Regions from separate parts of the Streptomyces sp. NPDC004561 genome, predicted to be linked through region 3. Evidence: riboswitches for the same ligand, from Rfam matches in the RefSeq annotation. Region 3 holds a riboswitch; each other region holds the start of a gene.
What was found. Region 3 has a riboswitch for cobalamin ahead of ACWEN3_RS30735 (cobalamin biosynthesis protein). Riboswitches for the same ligand answer to the same signal wherever they lie in the genome.
Positions count from the first base shown of each region.

Region 1: it holds a riboswitch for cobalamin, as region 3 does, so the genes downstream of both, ACWEN3_RS26810 ((2Fe-2S) ferredoxin domain-containing protein) here and ACWEN3_RS30735 (cobalamin biosynthesis protein) in region 3, are expected to answer to the same signal.
Region 2: it holds a riboswitch for cobalamin, as region 3 does, so the genes downstream of both, ACWEN3_RS04240 (ribonucleoside-diphosphate reductase subunit alpha) here and ACWEN3_RS30735 (cobalamin biosynthesis protein) in region 3, are expected to answer to the same signal.
Region 4: it holds a riboswitch for cobalamin, as region 3 does, so the genes downstream of both, ACWEN3_RS16220 (HoxN/HupN/NixA family nickel/cobalt transporter) here and ACWEN3_RS30735 (cobalamin biosynthesis protein) in region 3, are expected to answer to the same signal.

Region 1 is NZ_JBSGDB010000233.1:8,998-11,185, reverse strand. It holds gene ACWEN3_RS26815 (universal stress protein) at 1-469, opposite strand, end outside; cobalamin riboswitch at 711-831, shown strand; gene ACWEN3_RS26810 ((2Fe-2S) ferredoxin domain-containing protein) at 893-1,291, shown strand; cobalamin riboswitch at 1,426-1,568, shown strand; gene ACWEN3_RS26805 (CbtB domain-containing protein) at 1,604-1,825, shown strand; gene ACWEN3_RS26800 (CbtA family protein) at 1,848-2,188, shown strand, end outside.
Region 2 is NZ_JBSGDB010000018.1:6,406-8,593, reverse strand. It holds gene mctP (monocarboxylate uptake permease MctP) at 1-304, shown strand, start outside; gene ACWEN3_RS04245 (GNAT family N-acetyltransferase) at 379-885, shown strand; cobalamin riboswitch at 938-1,062, shown strand; gene ACWEN3_RS04240 (ribonucleoside-diphosphate reductase subunit alpha) at 1,188-2,188, shown strand, end outside.
Region 3 is NZ_JBSGDB010000297.1:3,170-5,357, reverse strand. It holds gene ACWEN3_RS30740 (cobyric acid synthase) at 1-325, opposite strand, end outside; gene ACWEN3_RS30735 (cobalamin biosynthesis protein) at 322-1,266, opposite strand; cobalamin riboswitch at 1,367-1,508, opposite strand; gene ACWEN3_RS30730 (hypothetical protein) at 1,661-1,888, opposite strand; gene ACWEN3_RS30725 (anion permease) at 1,926-2,188, opposite strand, start outside.
Region 4 is NZ_JBSGDB010000103.1:2,641-4,828, forward strand. It holds gene ACWEN3_RS16215 (nucleoside hydrolase) at 1-27, shown strand, start outside; gene ACWEN3_RS16220 (HoxN/HupN/NixA family nickel/cobalt transporter) at 24-1,142, opposite strand; cobalamin riboswitch at 1,172-1,368, opposite strand; gene ACWEN3_RS16225 (ArsR/SmtB family transcription factor) at 1,447-1,797, shown strand; gene ACWEN3_RS16230 (glycoside hydrolase family 13 protein) at 1,904-2,188, shown strand, end outside.

The sequences.
Region 1 (2,188 bases), on a different contig from region 3:
CCTGGAGCGGGGACGGCGGCACCACGAGGACGGGGCAGGCGGCGTGCGCGAGGCAGTAGCGGCCGACCGACGGCCACAGGGCGCGGTGCAGCCGGCCGCGCCGACCGGCGCCGATCGCGAGGATGTCGTCGTCCCGGTCGGCGGTCCGCACCAGCGCCGGCCCGGGAGTGCCCCGTACGACGAGCGCCTGCCCCGGCACCCCGGGATCCGTGCCGCCGAACACCTCGCACAGCGCCCGGGCGAGCCTCTCCTCGGCCAGCCGCTCCCACTCCCCGACCATGGCGGCCGCGGCCGGGAACCTGCGGGCCGCGAGATCACCCTCAGGCGGCTCCCAGGCCAGCACAGGCCAGAGCTCGGCCCCCCGGCGCCGTGCCTCGCCGGCGGCACGGCCCAGCGCGTGGAGGCTCCCCGGCGACCCGCTGACTCCCACCACGACACGGGCGGCTGAGGGCGGTCTGGACTCTGACATCGCATTCACCGTTCTCCACCCGCCGGCCGAAGGCTGCACAGCCGGCGATCCTCCATGGAACCGCTTCCATCTCACCTCTGTTCCGGGACTTCGAACAGCCCTCGCGCAAAGTCTTGCCGCCCTTCTGACGGCCGCTGCCACGCCGTTGCGCCAGGTGCGCCGGCGTCCTCTCCCGGAGGCGGGCGGGCGTGGGGCGCCGGTGATGGGATGATGATCGGCGACATAAGGCGACGGCGGTCCGAGGAAGCCGGTGTGAATCCGGCGCGGTCCCGCCACTGTGACCGGTCAGCGAGTTCCGGCAGGCCACCGCCCCGACCCGGGCGGGAAGGCGGGGCGAGCGACGATCCGGGAGCCAGGAGACTCACGCGGTCGCCTCCTCGACGAACACCGGGGCGGATCTCCCCGGGAGGGGAGGGGCGTGGCATGCCCGAGAAGCCGGCGCAGGAGACATCAGGCGGGACGGCGGACGAAAGCGGTCCGGTGCCGTGCCGGGTCGTCGTGTGCCGGGACTGCTGCTGCGGCAGTCCCAAGGTGACCGGGGTGGATCACGCGGCGCAGACCGCGCGTCTGCGGGCGGAGGTTCCGGTGCGCGTCTCCGACTGCCTCGACGTGTGCGACCAGGCCAACGTCGTCGTCGTACAGCCGTCCGCCGCGGGACGGGCAGCCGGTGCGCGGCCCGTCTGGCTGGGACTCGTCAACGATCCCGACGCGACCGAGGACATCGCCGCCTGGGTGCGGGCCGGCGGCCCGGGCGTGGCCGCCCTGCCGGACATCCTCGACCTCTACACCTTCACGCCTCCGCGGCGCCGCGCGGACCCCTGAGCCCGTGCGGCCTCCACGGCGTCGCGCGAACGGCGCCCGTTCCAGGCGATGTTGGCGACGCCGGGCGGAGGGGCGGACGTCTGCGTGACAGGTGGGAGAGGAAGATCACGCCGGGCGGACGCCGTCTTGGCCGCGTGCGCGCCACGCGGTACGGTCTGTCCGATATCGACGACGGCGAGACGGAAGCCGGTGGGAATCCGGCACGGTCGCGCCACTGTATGCGGGCACCCGAGGGTGCTCGTGAGTCAGACCCGTGGCCGTCGTCCTGTGCACCACCGAGATGGGACGCGAACTCCCAGAGGAGGTCCTGCCATGGCGCAGACCGTCGCCCGGCCGACAGCCACCACCCCCGCCCTCCCCACCAAGCTGCCGCTGAAGGCGATAGCTCCCTGGGCGGTCTTCTTCGGCATCCTGATGCTGGTCCTGCTGTACTTCGTCGGCGCCGAACAGGGCGCCACCTCCGTGTTCAGCGGCACGGACGTCCATGAGTGGGTGCACGACGCGCGCCACCTGCTCGGCTTCCCCTGCCACTGACGCGAGGGGACAGCGCACGCCCATGAACTCAGCAACCGTACGGAACCTTCTCGTACGGGGGATGCTCGCCGGCCTCGCGGCCGGCGGGCTCGCCCTGATCGTGGCCTATCTCCTCGGAGAGCCGAGCGTCGACAAGGCGATCAGCTTCGAGGAGGCCCACTCCCACGAGCACGAGATGGAAGTCGTCTCCCGCTCCCTGCAGTCCACCGCCGGCCTGGCCACCGGCGTCCTCGTCTACGGGGTCGCGTTCGGCGGTATCGCGGCGCTCGCCTTCTGCTTCGCGCTCGGCCGGGTGGGGCGCTTCGGCCCGCGCGCCACGGCGCTGCTGCTGTCGGGCTGCGCACTGCTCGCCGTGTACGTCGT
Region 2 (2,188 bases), on a different contig from region 3:
GCTCGCCGGCTGGGCGGTCGGCATGGTCTACGGCACGGTCGCCGCGTACGGCGTCGCCTCGCCGACCCAGAAGCACTTCGGTGGTTCGGCGAAGGAGATCCCGGGCATCGGCGAGATCGGCTACATCGGCCTCACGGCCTTCGTGCTCAACGTCGTGGTGACCGTGGTCCTCACCTTCGTCCTGAAGGCCCTGAAGGCCCCCGAGGGCGTCGACGAGACCAGGCCGGACGACTACACGGCGGACGCGGGCGACCCCGGTGTCCAGGTGGAGCTTCCGCCCGCGACCGCGGGCACCGGTCACTGAACCACCGCCGTACGACGGGCCGCCGGAGAAAAACCGGCGGCCCGTCGCCGTACTCCTCCAGCAGACTCGGTCCCATGGACTTCCTGATCCGGCACGCCACACCCGACGAGTACGGCTCCCTCGGTGAGATCACCGCCCGGGCCTACCTCGACGACGGCCTCCTCGACTACGGCGAGGACGACGAGTACCTGCCCGTGCTGAGGGACGTCGCGCGGCGGGCCGCCGCGGCCGAGGTGCTCGTGGCGGTCCGGGACGGCGAACCGCTCGGCGGCGTCACCTTCGTCCCCGGCGGCGGCCCCGTCGCCGACATCGCGGGCCCCGGGGAGGCGGAGATCCGCGCCCTGGCCGTCGGGCACGGGGCGCGCGGGAAGGGCGTCGGCGAGGCCCTCGTCAGAGGTTGCGTCGAGCGCGCCCGCACCACGGAAGGCTGCGTCTCCGTCGTCCTGTCGAGCCGGCGCGCCATGCACACCGCCCATCGGCTCTACGAACGCCTCGGCTTCGTTCGCACTCCCGAGCGGGACTGGAATCCCGTGCCGCACCTGGACGACATCACGCTCCTCACCTACAAGTTGACGCTGTGAAGCCGGAGCGACACAACATCTGGGGGTGACACGACAGCCCGACACTAGATGTATGCTCATGCTCGCTGTCGCCGCAGGGGAATCCGGTGCGAATCCGGAACTGTCCCGCAACGGTGTACTTGCGTGCATCCGCACGCCTGTTCAAGTCCGAGGACCTGCCGGCAGCGCACCCGGCCGTCCGGTCCGGGTGCCCTGAGACGTCCGGGCCTCGTGGAGTGGGCCGGTGGACGCGACGCCGTGTGCGCTCGTGACTGCCCTCTGCCCTCCGCCAGGCCCGCGTGCCGAGCGAGGGAGAGCCCCACGTGACCATCGCGCCAGCCGAACCGGCTTCAGCCACAGGTCTGGAGAACGACGGACCCGGTGCCGCGCTGCTGCGGACCCTGACCGAGCTGACCGCCGACCTCCCCGACGCCGACCCCGGCCGGGTCGCCGCCGCCGCGCTGCGCGGCCGGTCCGCCCGCGCGGACGAGTCGGAGCTGCGCGAGCTGGCCACGGAGGCCGCCGCGGGACTCATCTCCGAGGACCCCGCCTACTCCCGGTTGGCCGCCCGGCTGCTGACCGTCTCCATCCGCGCCGAGGCCGCCTCGCAGGGCGTGACGTCGTTCACCGAGTCCGTGGCCGTCGGCCACCGGGAGGGCCTGATCGCCGACCGGACCGCCGAGTTCGTGCGGCTGCACACCGGGCGGCTGGACCTGCTGATCGACCCGGCCGCCGACGACCGCTTCGGCTACTTCGGGCTGCGCACCCTGCACAGCCGCTACCTGCTGCGGCACCCGATCACCCGCAGGGTCGTCGAGACGCCCCAGCACTTCATGCTGCGGGTCGCCGCCGGTCTGGCCGAGGACGACACCGTCCGCTCCGTCGACGAGGTCGCCGCGCTCTACGGGCTCATGAGCCGCCTCGACTACCTGCCCTCCTCCCCCACGCTCTTCAACTCCGGCACCCGGCACCCCCAGATGTCGTCCTGCTACCTGCTGGACTCCCCGCTGGACGAGCTGGACTCCCTCTACGACCGCTACCACCAGGTCGCCCGCCTCTCCAAGCACGCCGGCGGCATCGGTCTGTCGTACTCCCGCATCCGCAGCCGCGGTTCGCTGATCCGGGGCACCAACGGGCACTCCAACGGCATCGTGCCGTTCCTGAAGACCCTCGACGCCTCGGTCGCCGCCGTGAACCAGGGCGGCCGGCGCAAGGGCGCGGCCGCGGTGTACCTGGAGACCTGGCACTCCGACATCGAGGAGTTCCTGGAGCTGCGGGACAACACCGGTGAGGACGCCCGCCGTACGCACAACCTGAACCTCGC
Region 3 (2,188 bases):
GCCGCCCGCCGTGGTACCCGCGCGCGCTCAGCTCGCCCACGGGCTTGCCGAGCAGCACCACCTGGCTGCTCTGCTCCCCGCCCGGCTTGAGCAGCACCGGGTTCATCAGCGCGGTCGGCTCGATCCGGCACGCCTGGGCCTGCATGGCCTGGGCCCGCCCGATCTCCGCCCCCTCGCGGGTCACGAAGGAGTTGAGGGACATGTTCTGCGCCTTGAACGGCGCGACCTTCACGCCCTGGCGCACCAGCCACCGGCAGATCCCGGCCGTCACGACGCTCTTGCCGGCGTCGGAGGTGGTGCCGGCGACGAGGAGACCACCGTTCACTTCACACGTCCCTTCACGAGTCGGCGCGCGGCGACGGTGACGCCGAGCGCGAGCAGGCCGACGCGGCGGGAGAGCCGTACGGCCCGGTCGACGTCGGTGGCCCTGACGGCCCGTCCGGTGGCGCCGTTCAGCACGGGGCGGTGTTCGACACGGCCGCCGTAGGACAGGGTTCCGCCGAGGCGCACGCCGAGGGCGCCCGCGAAGGAGGCTTCGACGGGCCCGGCGTTGGGGCTCGGGTGCCGTGCCGCGTCCGCCCGCCACGCCCGTACGGCGCCCCGCGGATCGGGACCGGCCAGGGCGGCGAGTACGGCGGTCAGCCTGGCCCCCGGCCAGCCGGCGAGGTCGTCGAGGCGGGCCGAGGCCCAGCCGTAGCGGCGGTGGCGGGGGGACCGGTGACCGACCATCGCGTCGAGGGTGTTGACGGCCCGGAACCCGAGCAGCCCCGGCACTCCGGCCACGGCGCCCCACACCAGGGCGCCCACCACGGCGTCGGAGGTGTTCTCGGCGACGGACTCGACCACGGCCCGGGCGATGCCGTCGGCGTCCAGGGCCTGCGGGTCCCGGCCGCACAGGTGGGGCAGCCGGGCCCGTGCCGCCTCGACGTCCCCGGCCTGAAGGGCCCGCCCGACGGTCCGCGCCTCCCGGGCGAGGGAGGTGCCGCCGACGACGGCCCAGGTGGCGGCCGCGGTCAGCGCGACCGTGACGGCGGGGGAGGGGCGTACGGAGCGTGCGGCGACCGCGCCGAGCGCGACGGCGCCACCGGCGCACACGACGGTGTGCAGGGCGCCCCAGCCGCGGTGGTCGTGCCACAACGCGCGTTCCACGGCAGCGGCCGCCCGCCCGAACACGGCGACCGGATGCCCGTGGCGGGGATCGCCGAGGAGCAGGTCACCGAGGAGGCCGGCGGCGGCGCCGTACGCGTATGTGCGATCGGCACCCATCGGCTCAGCCGGCCGTGGGCACAGGAGCGGTCCTGGTACTGGTCCTTCGGCAGCCGAGCATCACGACACGTGTCCTCACTCAGGGTGTCCACGCCCTGGTTCGACGAGATCCGGCGGTGAGAGTTCCTGGCTTCCGGGGTGTTCTTCCCCGGTGACAGTGGCGGGACCGCGCCGGATTCGCACCGGCTTCCTCTCCTGCCGCCGTAGATGGCCTGGGCAGTCCACCACGCGCCCGGAACGGCCGTCAACCTGCCGTTGACCTGCGAGGGGAGAGTGTGCCGATCCCCACACCGTGGGACTGCCGGATACGCGAGAGGCTCCCCTCCACACCAGGTGGAGGGGAGCCTCTCGGGGTTTTCCGGGGTGCCGGGTCAGCCTCGGCCCTGATCCTCGGTCAGGCCTTGACCACGATCAGGTAGAAGCCGTACGCCACCGCCGCCGCGCAGGCCGCGAAGCAGACGTAGGCGCCGGTGACGGCGAGGGCGGCGGAGTCGCCCTGGGCCGCGGCCTGCTCGCGCCGGGCCAGGCCCCTGATGCCGAGGGTGAACAGGGCCACCAGGCCCACGGTGGCCACGAGGCTGACGCCGAAGACGGAGCCGATGGCCGCCCAGTCGATCTTCATGGGGATGCTTCCTTAGTAACCGGAGGAGTGACCGGGGTCAGACGGTGGCGGCCGGGGGAACGGCGGGGGCCGGTTCGGCGGCCGGGGCGGCGATCGTGGCCGTCAGGTCGCCGGTGACCGTGCCCACCGGGGGCGGGGTCACCGCGGCGATGGCGGCGGTCACCACGCCGGCCGGCTCCGCGGTCTCGTCGACGGCGTTGACGTTGGTGTGGTCGATGACCTCGCGGCGGGACAGCTTCCAGATCGTGGCGCTCGCGGCGACCAGGAAGACGGCGACGACCGCGGTGCCCCAGCCACCCA
Region 4 (2,188 bases), on a different contig from region 3:
CTGTACCTGGAGACGGTGGAACGCTAGGGGGTGTCCGAGGCGGCGGCCCGGGCCGTCCAGCGCTCCTCCACCCTGGCGAACCGCCAGTACGACAGGGCCGCCGCCCACACCACCACGAACAGGCCGACGATGAGGTATCCGGCGCTGTCCAGGCTCAGCCCGGCCACCCAGCCGGTGACCGGGTCGGTCAGCCCGAACTTCTCGTGCAGCACGCCGACCAGTTCGATCGTGCCGATGAAGAAGGCGACGGCGACGGACAGGCCGGTGATGGCGAGGTTGTAGAACACCTTGCGCACGGGGTTGGAGAACGCCCACTGGTAGGCGAAGTTCATGAACGTGCCGTCCAGCGTGTCGAAGAGGCTCATCCCGGCGGCGAACAGCAGCGGCAGACAGAGGACCGCGTACCAGGGCAGCCCCGCCGCAGCGCCCGAGCCGGCCATCACCATCAGCGTGACCTCGGTGGCCGTGTCGAAGCCGAGCCCGAAGAGGAAGCCGAGCGGGAACATCTGGCCCGGCCGGGAGACGGACCGGGTCAGCCGCCCGAGGATCCGGTTCATGAACCCCCGCGAGTCCAGGTGCTGTTCCAGTTCCCGCTCGTCGTACGACCCGGCGCGCATCGCGCGGAAGACCTTCAGGATGCCCACCAGGGCGACCAGGTTCAGGGCCGCGATGAGGTAGAGGAACGTCCCGGAGACCGTCGTCCCCAGGAAGCCGAGCACCTGGTGGGTCCGGGAGTGCTCGTCCATCACCCGGCCGGCGAGCCGGGTGCCGCCCGCGATCAGCAGGGCGAGGACCACCACCACGCTGGAGTGCCCGAGCGCGAACCAGAAGCCCACCGACACCGGTCGCTTGCCGTCGGCCATCAGCTTGCGGGTGGTGTTGTCGATCGCGGCGATGTGGTCGGCGTCGAACGCGTGCCGCATGCCCAGGGTGTAGGCGGTGACGCCGAGGCCGATGCCGAAGACGTCGGCGCCGACCCTGTAGTGCTCGGGTACGACGAGAAGGAGCAGGATCCCGAGGGCGACCACGTGCAGGGCGACGATCACCGCCAGCAGCCCCGCCGTCTTCAGGGTGTCCTCGCGCCGCCACTTGAAGGAGGCCGCGGCGGCCGGGGCCGTACGGGCAGGGTCGGACAGGGGCATCCGGTTCACGCTCCAGCACCTCGTGGATCACTTCGTGAGATGCCGCGGCCGGTCTCCTGGCTTACGGGTCGTGCGTCCGCCGTCCCTGCCTTCCCGGCAGGCCCTGCGGCCGACCAGTGGCCCGGCGCTGGTCACGCCGGACGGGACGAAGACTCCCCGATCACAGTGGCGAGGGCCGCTCCGGTTTCGCACCGGCTTCCCGAACACCACGGCCCGCCCACCGTAGGGGGCCGGGCCCTCGGCTGCATAGCTGCACAACCGCGCAGGTATTCAAGATCACATGACGGCCTGGCAGGATGACGCCATGCATCTCGTGCCGGCCGACCGAGCGGGCCGTCGCACCATCGACGGCCACCGGGTGTGCGAGGCGATCGCCGCCATCGGCGACGCGGGACGGGTACGCGCCTGGGCCGACCGCTTCGCCCTCCTCGCCGACCCCAACCGGCTCGCCCTGCTCCTCGCGCTCCACCGCGCCGGCCCCCTCGCCGTCTCCGACCTCGCCGTCGCCACCGGCATGAACGACCCCGCCGTGTCACAGGCCCTGCGGCTGCTGCGCGCGGCGGGGGCCGTGGCGGGCGCGAAGGAGGGCCGGGTGGTCAGGTACCGGCTGGTGGACGGCGAGTTGCGGGGGCTGCTGGAGCACTGCGGGGCCTGAACCCTCCGCCGGGAGGCCCCTTCCGGTGTCCGAAGGTTCCCTTTCCGGATGATGTGGACAGATTCCCTACGTCCAGCGAACGTCGTACCGCCCGAACGGAACGCTTATGGCAGACCTCTCGTCCAGGAACCCCGACTGGTGGCGGCAGGCCGTGATCTACCAGGTCTATCCGCGCAGCTTCGCCGACGCCGACGGCGACGGCCTCGGTGACCTGAAGGGCCTCACCCAGCGCCTGAACCACCTCGCCGCGCTCGGCGTCGACGCCCTGTGGCTCAGCCCCTTCTACCCCTCGGAACTCGCCGACGGCGGCTACGACGTCGCCGACCACCGGGACGTCGACCCCCGCCTCGGCACCCTGGACGACTTCGACGCCCTGGTCGCCGAGGCCCAC